One region of the Dysgonomonas sp. GY75 genome, then DNA from elsewhere that is predicted to be linked to it. Evidence: riboswitches for the same ligand, from Rfam matches in the RefSeq annotation. Region 1 holds a riboswitch; the other holds the start of a gene.
What was found. Region 1 has a riboswitch for cobalamin ahead of IR083_RS16230 (threonine/serine exporter ThrE family protein). Riboswitches for the same ligand answer to the same signal wherever they lie in the genome.
Positions count from the first base shown of each region.

Region 2: linked by a shared signal. The riboswitch ahead of IR083_RS04690 (TonB-dependent receptor) and the one ahead of IR083_RS16230 (threonine/serine exporter ThrE family protein) in region 1 are both predicted to bind cobalamin.

Region 1 is NZ_JADCLQ010000038.1:72,269-79,858, reverse strand. It holds gene IR083_RS16255 (WbqC family protein) at 1-429, opposite strand, end outside; gene lepB (signal peptidase I) at 437-1,396, opposite strand; gene lepB (signal peptidase I) at 1,535-3,052, opposite strand; gene dapB (4-hydroxy-tetrahydrodipicolinate reductase) at 3,085-3,801, opposite strand; gene IR083_RS16235 (threonine/serine exporter family protein) at 4,104-4,607, opposite strand; gene IR083_RS16230 (threonine/serine exporter ThrE family protein) at 4,610-5,404, opposite strand; cobalamin riboswitch at 5,581-5,832, opposite strand; cobalamin riboswitch at 6,071-6,267, shown strand; gene IR083_RS16225 (anaerobic ribonucleoside triphosphate reductase) at 6,441-7,590, shown strand, end outside.
Region 2 is NZ_JADCLQ010000009.1:82,067-89,656, reverse strand. It holds gene IR083_RS04705 (family 20 glycosylhydrolase) at 1-1,335, opposite strand, end outside; gene IR083_RS04700 (DUF456 domain-containing protein) at 1,484-1,978, opposite strand; gene IR083_RS04695 (cobyrinate a,c-diamide synthase) at 2,038-3,336, opposite strand; cobalamin riboswitch at 3,458-3,775, shown strand; gene IR083_RS04690 (TonB-dependent receptor) at 3,826-6,003, shown strand; gene IR083_RS04685 (sirohydrochlorin cobaltochelatase) at 6,013-6,939, shown strand; gene IR083_RS04680 (TonB-dependent receptor) at 6,957-7,590, shown strand, end outside.

The DNA of each region.
Region 1 (7,590 bases):
CGCCGTATGCTGTATTTGGGGCAGATTTATATCCAACAAATGGAGAATCAGATTATTTAATTCTTCATTATAATCGAGCAGAAAAGAGAACTTTTTATGATAGAATGGATAGAAATCGTCCTGATAATATTCAAAAAAAGGTGTCGAATTATAAGCCGATACAATAGCATTCCAGTGCATATGCTGCCAGTTACCATGCTGGGCAATCCTGATATCTTTCATCAAAGTCTTATCTTTTGATGAATGTTCGACGGGAATAGACAGGGATATTCCACCATTTGCCGAAACAATGGTGCAACGGTTACGATATGTTTGCTTTATATAATTGTCGTTTTGTTCGATAAGAACACGGCCGGCAAGAAGAAACTTGGTATAATACTGAACCGGAGCGAGGTATGCAGAAGAAAGGTATATGCTATTTGATTTCATCGGTCACTTATTTTATAGAAGAGAAACAACGTTCCTTTCTTGTGCCGTTTTCATCCGAACTATACCAAATCAAACTGGCCTTACCTACAATACTACTGAACGGAATGAATCCGATAGACCTTGAATCTGTGGAATGAATGCTGTTATCGGACAACATCCAATAATAACTGTCTTCAAAAGTATATTCCATTTGTTTTATACCATCTATCAACAGTTCTCCTTTCTCTATTCTTACATCTTTTCCTTTCTGCTCCTGCAAAATCATCTGCTTATACATAATAAGGTTATTTTCATCCATATCTATTATTTTCCCTTTAAAGGGAATAAGGAACATATGGCTTATTAGCGTATCTTTTTTGCAGGGAACAAGCGTAAGCGAATCCGATAAACTTTCATTCAGCACAAATGCATCATACTTACTCAAGTGCGTGATTACACTATCACCCTGCGCCGTGCCTACGGGTATAAATATCTGCAACTCCTTAGCTATATCTTCCAGTTCTTTTTTAGCTAGTGCCTTAAAACTGTATTCTTCCATTGTATTCGGGCAGCCCGAATACGGCTTTCCATTGATAATAAACAAGCCATTCTCTACTTGCAGAGAATCTCCGGGCAGAGCGACGCAACGGCTAAGTAAAAAACTCCGCTTATCCAGCGGTTTATCTGTCTCCAGCGGATTATTGAAAAGCACTATATCATCCCTGTCCACACTGCGTGCAAAAAACCTTTTATACGGCGCTTGCAAAGCCGCAGAGTAAGACTTAATCCCGAATATTTTGTCGAAAGTGAACGGGATGCTCAATAAAGTTACCGGCATACGGATACCATAGGCCGTTTTATTTATCAGTATCTTATCACCCTTCAGCAGTGTCATTTCCATTTGTGCGGAAGATACAGAGAATGATTCAAGGAAGAATGTACGCACCAATAAAACAATGAGCAAAGTAACAAGAATTACTTTGCCCAAATAAACGTATATATTTTTCTTTTTTGAAGACATTGAATTAGTTACAGGTTACTTCGCCCTACGGGCTGTTACAAGTTACAAGTCAACAATATTTATCTTTACCCTCCCTGTAAGTCCCCCTGAAGGGATTTAGGGGGACTATTTCGTCTTATTCCCCGATGTAAATAATCTGTTCCAGCGAATCTTACCACTAAACCATCCTTTATCTTTATCCAGAGACAACCATATAAATAATGGTTTACCCACCACATGGTCTTCGGGAACAAATCCCCAGGCACGAGAATCGGCTGAATTGTCACGGTTATCACCCATCATAAAGTAATAGTCGTATTTGAATGTATAAGAATCGGCTTCCTGCCCGTTGATATACACTTTGCCGTCACGGTAGTCAAAATCATTATGTTCATAATTTTTGATGCAACGGATATAAGCCGCGACTTTGTAATCCACATCTGTATCAAATTTTATAGTTTCGCCGCGCTTAGGAATCCACAGTTTAGGAAAGTCTCCCGAATAGCAATCCTGAGTCCATGTAAGAGGATATACATAGTCGCCATTATTAGTATCACGCTTAATCCCCGCTTTTTTCTTAAACTCATTCATTGGGAATACAGCCAGCACAAAGGGTTTTTCCTTTATTTTGCTTACCATTGCTTTTGTCAGTGGGATCTGATACGCAAGCCCGAAACCTCCATTATTGTACTTAAATCCGAGACTGGCCAGTCTCAGGCTGTCTGCACCGTCTATCCCCATGGGATTAAAAGAATATACCATTTTTTGCCCCATACTGTTGGTATACAAATAGTCATCCTCGCTGGCGCCCAATTCTTCAAATATCTTTGGAGCTATCTCAGTACCGTCTGTCTGGATAAAATACAATAGCTGCATATTTTCCGGACTGACAATCGGTTTATCATTTATGTAAACAATATCATTTATAAGTTCTATAGTTTCTCCGGGCAATCCGACACACCGTTTTACATAATTTTCCCGTCTGTCTACAGGTCTGTATACTATATCTCCATATGTCCTTTTATCGCTCCATACTGCATCACGTCCAACCTTTTTAGCTATTGCATAATAATCTGCATTCTGATAATTAAGTGCTACCGTATCTCCGGACGGATAGTTGAACACGACTATATCATTGCGCTCTATGTGCCCTGTACCTGCAAACCGTTTATATTCCAATTGCGGTTTTTCCAGATAGGACTTAAATCCGCCAACAGGAAATGTATGCTGCATCAATGGAAGTGAAAATGGAGTCATCGGAGAACGCGCCCCGTAACTAACTTTACTTACACAAAGGAAGTCTCCGACTAAGAGCGATTTTTCAAGAGACGAAGTCGGTATCTGGTAATTCTGGAAAAAGAATGTATTAATGATCCATACACCTACCAATGCGAAAACAATAGCATCTACCCAGTCGAGCACTTTTCTCACATGCGGATTCTTGGCATTGCGCCATGCTCCCCACGGGATAAATTTCGTAATATAGATATCTATAAAAACGGGGATAAGAATCAATACTCCCCAATAGCCTGTCCAGATAACAAATAAAACACATAATACGCAGGCAAGGATGGCATATATCCATTGCCTTATACCGGGTTTCCGTTTTTGTTGTGCGCTATCTTTTCTCGTGTTATTTTCCATATTCTAAGTAAAAGCAGGTTTACAACCTTATTTTAAAATTTAAGCATATCATTCATTCCCAAAAAGCCTTTTTTACCTTTGGTAAATTCGGCGGCAACGACTGCACCCAAAGCAAATCCTTTCCGGCTTTTCGCATCGTGCTTGATGCTGATAATATCGGCCTCCGACTCATATATTATTTCGTGTATCCCGGGAACTTCGCCTTCACGAATACAATGAATAGCCAGATCTGATTGTTTTTCTTCAACTTCAAGATTCCACCGTTCTTTGCGGCTGATATTTTCAATGACACCTTCTGCAAGCGTTATAGCTGTTCCGCTCGGGGCATCCAGTTTATGAATATGATGTATCTCCTCCATCTTCACATCATAATCCGGATAATTATTCATTATCCGCGCCAGATACTTATTCAATACAAAGAATATATTTACTCCCAGACTATAATTCGATGCGTAAAAGAAAGTCTGTCCGCCTTCCGAACACGCTTTTTTCACTTCATCCATATGCTCGAGCCATCCGGTTGTACCTGCAACCACAGGGACTTGTGCGGCAAAGCATTTCCTATAATTATCTATTGCACTGTCAGGCGTAGAAAATTCAATTGCCACATCAGCACTCTTAAACGCTGGCGAACCGAAATCGTCCGGATTATTTATATCTATGATAGATACAATACTGTGACCTCTCGAAATAGCTATCTTTTCTATTTCATGTCCCATTTTACCATATCCGATGAGAGCTATATTCATATTTGAGTATTTGTTAAATTAATCGATAAAGCCTACAAATATACATAAAAACTTATTTCCATAGGATTTCCCTTTTAATTAATCCTTGATTATAAGCTTTTTTAAGGCCAGAGGCTTACGTGTTTGCCATCTAAGTAAATCGGTCAGAACAAGTTGCAATCCGGCATCCATCTTTAATTTCTAGTTTTCACTTAGTTAAGCCTCTTAACCTAGATACAAACAGTTAGTCGCCCCGATTCCCGATTTCTTACATCGATTAGTTATTGTTAACACTACGAAGCACTCGCTGCATCCTCTGGAAATCAGAAAATCTTTATCCCCAGATCTTTGATTTTCTTTATCTCCTTCACACTCTTCTTCCGAAAAACCAGAGCTGCAATACAAATACCAATAGCCAGACAAAACAATAGCGAAGAGGTAAGAATAAAGTTATATACTGTATTCTGCAACAAGGATGATCCTTCGATATCACTCCCCTCTTCGTATATCCTGATGCAACCAAGCATCGTACGATAGGCATACAACCCGGGAATCATCGTTATACAGGCCGGAAGCGTAAATACAACAGGCGGTGTATGTATGCGATGAGCACAATATATACCGGCAAGCCCGATGAATACAGTTCCGCAAAGTGTAGATGCAACTAAACCATAATCCGATTGCAACAGCGCAAAACGGATACAATGCCCTACTCCTCCCAACAATCCTGCAATAAGCAAAGCTTTTCGGGGAGTCTCGAAAAGAAGGGCAAAACCTATTGCCACAAAAAAGCTCAGAAAAGCATCTCTTACTATATCGACTATCATCTCTAAAAATTATTAATACCTATCAATGACATACTCATAAACATGCCGATCGCTATACATAGCAAAATAAAGCCGCCGAATGCTCCACGCGCAATACCTGTGGGTATATACCCCTCCAGCAAATCTATAATACAATTAATCAACGGGACACCCGGTATCAGAAACAACACGGCTGTTGCTACCGATATATCGGGCGATAAACCACAACCGAACAATACATTCATGCCGGAGATCGTTGTAGTCATAAAAGCAGAACTTACAACGGCAACCATCAGATTAAAACCCTTCTTTACCATTTCCTGGCGCACCGTAAGCCCTATAAGTGACGCAACAAAGGCAAAAGCCCCATCCACCCAGTCGCCTCCGGCAAGCAAACACAAACAACCGCATGCTACCCCTATAAAAACACGTATCAGCCATACAGGATGTTTCGGTGCCACTTTTATCTCATTCAGGCAATTTTCGAGCTCATCCAACGATATTTTATTCTCGAAAAGATCCCATGTCAGCAAACTGGTATTGGTCAACACACCGAAATGTGCCCCGTGATGCCTCATCCGCCTGTTTCCGGTTACTGTATTTTCGGGATTTTCACGATCTGTAACCGTTACTGATACAGCAGTAAAGGTGAGAAGCATCTCCACTTTATAACAAGTCGTTTCGGCAATACGCTGCACATTCCGGTTTATACGTTCACAGTGAGCTCCCGATTCCAGAAGAATTGTACTTACCTCCAAAATCAGATCGGCAAATTTTGTTGCGGACATGCCTTTGTCCTTTGGCCAAACATTTTCCATTTTGTTCGCTTTATAAAATTAATCTGCGGGAGAATAAATAATTCCGTCGATACCTTAAATAGAGATTTCTGTTATGCATACATAACTAAAACAATGCAACTTTGACTGTTACACAAAACCGGCTCTATCCGAACATGAATTTTCACTTCTCCGACTTGCCTCTAATCCTCGAAAGACAAAATCATACTATTACTGGCAGGTCTTCTGACTTACTCTTGCTCCGTGCAGCCTTCCCGATAGACAGTTGTCTGTCGACCAGTGGCATTGGGTATCGCCCGGAACAACATCAATGAATGTTAACTGATGACTGTTAACTGTTCACTGAAAAGAGTTTACAGCAGCGGGTCTGTTCAGGACTTGCACCTGATTCCCTTTTCATTACTTATCCGAAGATGCGGACTTGTAACACCAATAATTGGATACAAAGTTGGAATAAAAAATTGAAATAATAATATATTAAGAAAGTATTTTTTCTGTAACTATCGGTAAATCATCCGGAATAAAGATAAATTAATATTATAAATTAAACTATTTAGAAAACTTTTCAACAATATTAAAAATTTATTTATCTGATAATATGAAACTTAAAATTTATTTTGGAAAACTTCAGCATTATTTTAAGATAAATAAATCTCATTTTTGAAAACCATATAAAAAAAATAATCTACCTTTGTTGTCATATACGGTTCTGAAATAAAATCGGATGAAAAGGGAATCAGGTGTAAGTCCTGAACTATCCCCGTAGCTGTAAATTTCAAGAAAAAGTTAGGCTCTCACGCCACTGATCAACAGACAACTGAATATTGGGAAGGCGCCTAGCAGAGAAATGAGTCAGAAGACCTGCCGTGTATACATTCGTAGCTTTCGGGAGAAAAGCGATAGAATAGAATATGCGGTGACTTTACATCATTAATCTCTCTTCGCCTATTTTGGTCTCTATCCCCGTCAGTTACATTGAAACAATGTATCATTAATTAACAATTGACGACGCGAAAGCGTGTCGAATACTTTCTTTTACTTATAACATAATACAACCATGATCCAGACAGTCGTAAAAAGAGACGGGCGCATCGTCGGCTTCAATGAAGAAAAGATAATGGCAGCCATTCGCAAAGCCATGTTACACACCGAACAAGGAGAAGACTCTTCCCTGATAAGACGCATCACGGATTTTATCTCTTGCCAAGGCAACGAGCAAATGACCGTAGAGCAAATTCAGGACATGGTAGAAGTGGAACTGATGAAAAGTCCACGCAAGGAAGCGGCCAAGAAATATATCGCTTACCGCGACCAACGCAATATTGCCCGAAAAGCCAAGACCCGGGACATGTTTCTCGAAATCATAGAGACCAAATCGAATGATATCACACGCGAAAATGCCAATATGAATGCCGATACCCCGGCAGGAATGATGATGAAATTTGCAAGTGAAACAACCAAGCCTTTTGTCGACGACTACTTGCTGCTACCGGAGGTAAAAGAAGCTGTCCGCCGAAATTATTTACATATTCATGACAAGGATTATTATCCGACCAAAAGCCTCACCTGCGTACAACACCCGCTAGATAAGATACTTCAGCATGGATTCAATGCCGGACATGGCGAATCACGCCCGGCTAAACGTATTGAAACTGCAAGCATGCTCGGCTGTATATCTATGGAAACAGCCCAGAATGAAATGCATGGCGGCCAATCCATCCCTGCGTTCGATTTCTACCTGGCACCTTTTGTCAGACGCAGCTTTATTGAAGAGATAAAAGTGCTGGAACAGATAAATGGTCTTGACTATAAACATCTTTATGAGATTTCGATAGAAGATTATCTATCAAAAGACCTGACCGGGTTGCAGAATGACGAAAGAATTATCCAACATGCCATAAACCGCACAGTGAGCCGCGTACATCAGTCGATGGAAGCCTTCATCCATAACATGAACACCATACACTCCCGGGGAGGCAATCAGGTGGTATTCAGTTCTATTAATTATGGAACGGATACTTCTGCCGAAGGAAGATGCATCATGCGGGAACTGTTAATAAGCACAGATGAAGGCGTGGGCAACGGAGTAACAGCCATTTTCCCCATACAGATATGGAAAAAGAAGCGGGGAGTAAGCTATTTACCAACAGACCGGAATTACGATTTATACCAACTGGCATGCAAGGTGAGCGCACATCGTTTCTTCC
Region 2 (7,590 bases), on a different contig from region 1:
TACTGTCTGGAGATTGGGATCTCCTTGGTATTTGTCCACATACAGCCATGCTCCCGGGGTCATAATTACATCATGTCCCATATTTGCAGAGGCAATGCCGCCTTCTTCTCCCCGCCAACTCATAACGGTTGCAGATGGCGCTAGTCCACCTTCGAGTATTTCGTCCCAGCCGATCATTTTCTTGTTATGCTTCAGCAGTACTTTTTCTATCCGCTGAACGAAGTAACTTTGGAGCTTCTCCTCTGCGCTGTGCTCTTTATTGCCTTTCAGCCCCAGTTCTTTGATACGCGCCTGACATTTCGGGCATTTCTCCCAACGTAGTTTAGGACACTCGTCCCCGCCTATGTGAAAATATTCGCTCTCGAACAGAGGGACTACTTCAGCGATCACATCTTCAAGAAACAGAAATACAGAATCGTTCCCCGCACAGAAAACATCCGTTGCAACACCCCAGATATTACGTACTTCGATTGGTTTTCCTGTGCATGATAATTCCGGATAGGCATGCAGTGCCGCCACAGCATGGCCCGGAAGTTCAATTTCGGGTATCACCTCTATGAATCGTTCTTTGGCATAGGCTACTACTTCTTTCACCTGTTCCTGTGTATAGAAGAATGGCCCATAGGTGTTTCCTTCACCTTCGGTGCGTACAGCACCCATCTCTGTCAGTTTAGGGTATTTCTTTATCTCGATGCGCCAGGCCTGATCTTCTGTCAGATGCCAGTGGAACTTATTGATTTTGAACATGGCTAATACATCCAGTTGCTTCTTGATAAAGTCCACATCAACAAAATGGCGGCATACATCGAGATGCAATCCACGGTATTTGAAACGAGGTTCATCTTTGACTGTTACTGCCGGAATATTCCATGCTATATTTTTAATAAGGGTAGGACTTTCTATTTCGGCAGGCAGTAACTGCATAACTGTTTGCATACCATAGAATAATCCTTGGGCCGTTTTCGCCTGTATATCTATACCTTGATGTGTTATGTCTAATGTATATCCTTCATCATTGAGAGTGAGGTCGGGTACAATATTCAGGCTTATGTAATCAGAAGCCGGTTTGTCTTTTACTGTTTTAAGGTCATATCCGGTTGAGGCCTTTATCTTTGCGGAAAAATAAGCAGCAACCTTTTCTATATCTGTATTGCCTGCGACGAAAACAATCCTCTTAGAAAGCTTGAAAGTGTCTTGCTTTTGTATCAGTTCGAGCGGGATAGGAGTAATGTTTATACTTTGGTTGTAAGGCTTCTCTACAGTTGGTTCCGGACCGTTGCACGACGTTATCAGTACCATAGCTGTCAGAGAAAACAAAGGAACTAGTTTTTTCATTAGCATAACGATTTAATTTTAATTAAGGGCTCTCTATAATATACAAATATAGGGATCGTTTAGCTTAGTTGTATTTTAAATCTGTTAATTAACATTTAGGTGATATGTGGATGTAAATGTTAAAAAGAGAGTGCCGTCTATAAAAGCTTCAGAAAAAGATACCAATTACCTCTTTGAAGAAGTAAAAAGCAAGAATGAAAGCTACAGCCAGTTTCATTACAGTTCCGGTCATAAATCCGATAAAAGCTCCAAACCCGGCCTTAAGAGCGGGCTTTGGTTCTTTGCCGTCTATCAGTTCTCCAATAAAGGCTCCTAGAAACGGGAAAAGGATAATACCGAAGGGTTGAAGAAAGAACAGACCGAAGATAATCCCTACCGCACTACCCCAAATACCCTTCTTCCCTCCGCCGAATTTCTGGGTACCCCATACCGGGATATAGAAATCGAGTATTTGTACAATGATGACAACAATGGCCCATATGATTAAGAACTGAGTGGAAAATTCAACTTTCGACGTCAGATGTAAAAGAAAGATACCTGCATAGCTGAGAGGAATACCCGGTAGTACGGGCATGATACAACCCACTATGCCCGTGATAATGAGAATTGCTCCTATTATGGTAAGAATGATATCGATAGCCATTTGTTATATATTTCTACAAATATAATAACTAAATAATAGATGCATAGGAGTTTCTTTTCTTAAAATAGATCCATCAGATCATCCATATCTGCCCAGTAAAGATGTGTATAGCCTGCGATAACATTCTTGTAACGCAACAGTTTGGTATCTGTAACTTGCCCTTTGGCTGTGTATTGTTGTACAACGCTTTGTTGTTCGCTTTTTATGGAGGAATAGTGGAATTCGTGTCCTTTCAGCGACAGACCATTATACTTGAATTGTCTGTAACCCAGTTTGAGCTTCATATTCTCCATTGTGGCTTTTTGGTCGAAAATGTTTACCATCGGGTATTCAGTACCATTTTCATCGGAGATAGATGAAGACAGGTACATCATGCCTCCACATTCGGCGAGGACTTTTCCTTCGGCTTCAATGTAATGACGGATACTGTCCTGCATTGTCCGGTTATTACTTAATTCGCTAAGATATAACTCCGGGTATCCTCCGGGGAGATAGACAAAATCAGATTCAGGCAGATGCTTGTCGTGCAGCGGGCTGAAATAAGACACTGTGCCTAATCTTTTCAGGTATTCGATATTTTCATGGTACATGAAATTGAATGCCGCATCTTTCGCAACACTGATTCTTAAATCCTGTGAGGATACGCGCTCCTCTTTTGCAGCCTCTATATCCGATTGATTTCTGCGAGTAATGACCAAGAGCTTATCTATATCTATATGCTTTTCTATCAGGTCAGCAGCCTTGTCCGCGAAATCATCGAAGCGGTATTGTTCGTCGATATTCAATCCCAGATGGCGGGATGGAATTTCTATATCAGTATTCTTGGGCAGATAGCCTAATGGTTCAAGTCCTACATCGTGACAGGCATCTTTTAGGAAATTATAGTGGCTTTCGGAAGCTACAAAATTGAAAATGACACCTGCGATATTCACCCTATCAGAGAAATTCTTGAAACCATAAAGCAGGGCCGCCGCCGAATAAGCCATCGACTTCGCATTCAGGACTAAAATGACAGGGATATCCAGTTTCTCCGCTATTTGCGCACTGCTTCCATTCATGCGGTCGTATCCGTCGAATAGTCCCATGACACCTTCGGTAATGCAAACATCTTTACCCGATGAATATTTACGATACAAATACTTCATATGGCTTTCTGACGATAAGAACAGGTCGAGATTGACTGATTCGGTTCCTGCTGCCAGGACATGATATTTGGTGTCTATATAGTCCGGTCCACATTTAAAAGGTTGTACACTCAGACCTCTGTTTCGGAGTGCCCTCAATAAACCTAAAGTAATTGTAGTTTTACCGGAGCCGGATGCTATTGCCGAGATAAGGAGATGGGATGTATATGCCATGATTTTTCTTTTTCTTCAGCAAAAGTATAAAATATGGGATATGAAACTCGTATCGGTGTATAGAAAATAATATACTTGCAAATTATTTCCTTAAATACTTTTTTCTGATATTTAAAAAAATTAACTTTGCCGCCGCTAAGGTGATGTAAAAAGGCATCCGTCTTTTTACATGAAAAGGGAATCCGGTTAAAGTCCGGAACAGTGCCCGCTACTGTAAGCTCTATTCAGTTAACAGTTAACAGTCATCAGTTAACAATGTTTCTGAAAAAAGTCTTTGAACAAGACCAAATACCACTGTTTCACAGTAATCAGTGATACAGTAATCAGTTAACAGTTTTTTTTGACTGTTTACTGATAACTGCTAACTGTTTACTGAAAATGGGAAGGCCGTTCAAAGATGGAGTAAGTCAGGAAACCTGCCTAGCATACAATAAATTAAATATTCTCGGGGCCAAGAATATAATTACTAACATTATACTTCGCATTTTAATGAGAAAAAAAGTATTGGTTACAGCCATCTTGTGCTGTATTGTAAACATGGCATTTGCTCAAATGACCTTAAAGGGAAAAGTCGTGGATGAAAATGAGAAACCTGTTGCGGGTGCCAGTGTATGGATCGAATATACCACACTGGGAACTTCGACGGACGAGAACGGAGAGTTTAGTTTGCAGAGAGTACCCGAAGGCAAACACAGATTAAGAGCATCGACACTCGACTACAATGGAGCTAAGATTGATATTGCATCTTCCCGCGAGGATATCTTATTTGTCTTAAAAAAATCCCCGCTGAAACTTAATGAAGTAGTAGTTACAGGTACAGGTACGCACAACAGATTAAAGAATACCCCTGTAGCAATGGATATGATAACCAAAAAGGAACTGGAGAATATAAATGTCCCTACATTCGAAAATGCCATGATGTCCATCAGTCCATCCTTCTCTTTCATGACTAACGCTATGGGTTCGTATATGCAGATGAACGGATTAAGCAATCGTTACATCCTTGTATTGGTAGATGGAAAGAAACTGGCAGGAGATGTATCGGGTAATACAGACTTGTCGCGGATAAATATGAAGAATGTAAAGCGTATAGAGGTGTTGAAAGGTGCTGCATCTGCATTATATGGATCGGAGGCAATGGGAGGGGTTATCAATATTATCACTGAGAATCCTAAAGAATCCATCTATATAACATCCGATACCCGCTATGCCGAATATGGCCAATTTTCGCAGGCTATAAACGCTGATATAAATTACAAATGGCTGTCCTCATCAACTTCTTTTCAGCGTAACCAGAGCGATGGCTGGCAGTTGAACACACAGGAAACATCGGGAGATAAGTTGATAGATACTGATAAAATGGCTGTGAACACGAATTATTCTGATGTGGTGAGTCAGAAATTCACAGTAAAGCCGGCTAAATCTCTAAGCATATACGCAGAAGGAAGCCTCTATGACAAGAAGCTGAAAAGACCAGTATCGTCATATGCGTATAATATGAAATATGAAGATTACAATATAGGAGCGGGAGCAAGGTATATGCTTAAAGATCTGGCTGTAATTACATTGGACTTATATACTGACAATTTTGAATATTACCGTGAATACATCAAGGATGATGGAAATTATAAAAACGGAGATGAATCGAAAGAAAGAAGACAAAAATACTATGATGCCAATCTGAAAGGTATATTCAACTTAGGAAAATATAACCGTATTTCGGTAGGAACGCAATACCAGTTGGACTATATCGAAAGCCAGTCGGATACAAAAGACGGTTCGAGAGATGTATATACATATTCGGTATATGCGCAGGATGAGATAAAGCTGCTGGATAGCAAACTGCAATTCGTGCCGGGATTCCGCTATGTTTATAATGAAGCTTTCGGTAACAGGCTTACGCCAAAGTTGTCGGGAATGTATTCACTCGACCATTTCAATTTCAGGGCATCTTATTCAGCCGGATTCCGCGCTCCTGATATGAAAGAACTATATACAAGGACTATAACACGTTCTACTTTAAGCCTTGGTAATTCTGACCTGAAGCCGGAATCATCCAACTATTACTCACTCAATACTGAATACCACAACGATTTTCTGACAGTTTCTGTTACAGGGTATATTAACCGGATAAAGAATATTATCCAGACAAGGGATGTTACAGAAACGATAACCGAAGACGAAAAGAATGAAGGGATAAAGAAAAAACAGGTATACACCAATTCATCCAGAGCTCGTGTAAACGGATTCGAAACCTCCGTGAATTCATATCTCGGAGCAGGACTGAGTATAGGGTTGGGCTACAGTTATGTAAATTCCAAGGATTACGATACAGGTAAGCCGTTGGTACGTTCCAGCAAGCATATTGGTACAGGAAATGTAAACTGGAATAAAAAATGGTGGATTGTAGATTCGAACATAAACTTTAACGGACGGATACAGAGCAGCCGTTATATGGGAGATAAAGATCCTGCGCGCGCATATAATCAATGGAACCTGGCGACCCGCCATCGTTTGAAGAATTTCAACGGTTTTGTTGTAGAACCGGGCTTCGGTATCGAAAATATTTTTGATTTTGTGGACGACAAGCCTTTCGGCGCAAATTATGCTACACTGTCTCCCGGACGGGTTTTCTATGTGAGTTTGTCTTTAAAGTTTAGCAAATAATCAGGATATATGAAAAAGATTTTAGCAACTATATTACTATATATTACAGTCTTACCGTTTTTTGCTCATGGTGGTGGAAATTATGAGCATTCCGATTTCTTCAAAACGATGAAGCCGGGAGATAAGGCTGCTATTCTGATGGTGCATTTTGGAACTACACATGCCGATACCCGTGAGCTGACCATAGATGCACTGAATGATAAAGTGAGGAAAGAATTTCCTGAAGTGGAATTGCGTGAAGCTTATACCTCGCGCATAATTATCAAACGCTTGGGCGAACGGGGGATAAATAAACAGAATCCGTTAGAGGCTTTGAAACAATTACATGCAGATGGATATACCCATGTTTTGATACAGGCATCTACGATTATCGACGGAGTGGAAATGGAATCACTGGAAAAGAATGTAGACGAAGTGGAGCCCTTGTTTAAAGATATACGCATCGGTAATCCCTTGCTTTACACTCCTGAAGATTATGAAAAGGTAACAGAAATACTGACAGACGATACTGACAGTCAGATAGCTTATGTCTGGGTAGGACACGGAACATACGATGCTACTACGGCTCAATATGCAATGCTCGATTACATGCTGAAAGCAAAGGGGCATAAAAATCATTTTGTGGGTACGATAGAAGGCTATCCCGCTTTTGAAGACATGCTGGCGCAGCTGAAAGCTTCGGGTCTGAAGAAAGTTGTGCTGACTCCTTTTATGTTTGTGGCTGGTGAACATGCAAAAAACGATATTGCCGAAGACTGGAAGAATGATTTGGAAGAAGAAGGATTCACAGTGGAACTTCAGTTGAAAGGCTTGGGGGAAAATCCAGCGATACAGGACTTGTATATTTCCCATCTCAAATTTAAAGCCGGACACCGTAAAATCGGAATAATGAAGAAAAAAGCCATCTATGAAGTTACGGGGGAAGTAATGCATTAATAAAAGACAAAAAACAAATGAAAAAATATCTATATATAATCATCGGTACCATGATGATAGGCAATGTATTTGCCCAAAATAAAAATATGACAGACACAATCTTCTCTATTCGGGAAGTAGAGGTTGTGGGTACTAATCTGAAAAAGAACGAAGTAGGCAAACTCAACGTGCCTCTCCAATATTTGCCGCTTTCTGTAACTACAGTATCGGCAAATACCCTGGATATGAGAGGTATTGTGAATATGCAGGATGCTGTAAAGTTCTTGCCTAACACCCGTATGCGTACTACCTATGGTGCATATCAGCAATTTGAAGTTCGGGGATTCGATTTTACACCGATAATGATAGATGGGGTGAGAGATGAACGTACTTCTATTACTAATTCTGCTCCTTTACCCGATTTGTCTTCGGTAGAGTCTATCGAATTGCTCAAAGGGCCGGCTTCTGTTCTGTACGGGCATTCTACAGTCGGTGGTGTTCTGAACGTGATTAGAAAAGCACCGACATCAAAGAACACATTAAATGCACTGATGAGCTACGGGTCATGGGATAATAAGAGGGCTATGATTGATTTCGGTGGAAAATTTTTCGGTCCGTTCAATTACCGGGCTGTCGTTAACTGGTCGGATAATGAAGGTTACAGATATACCA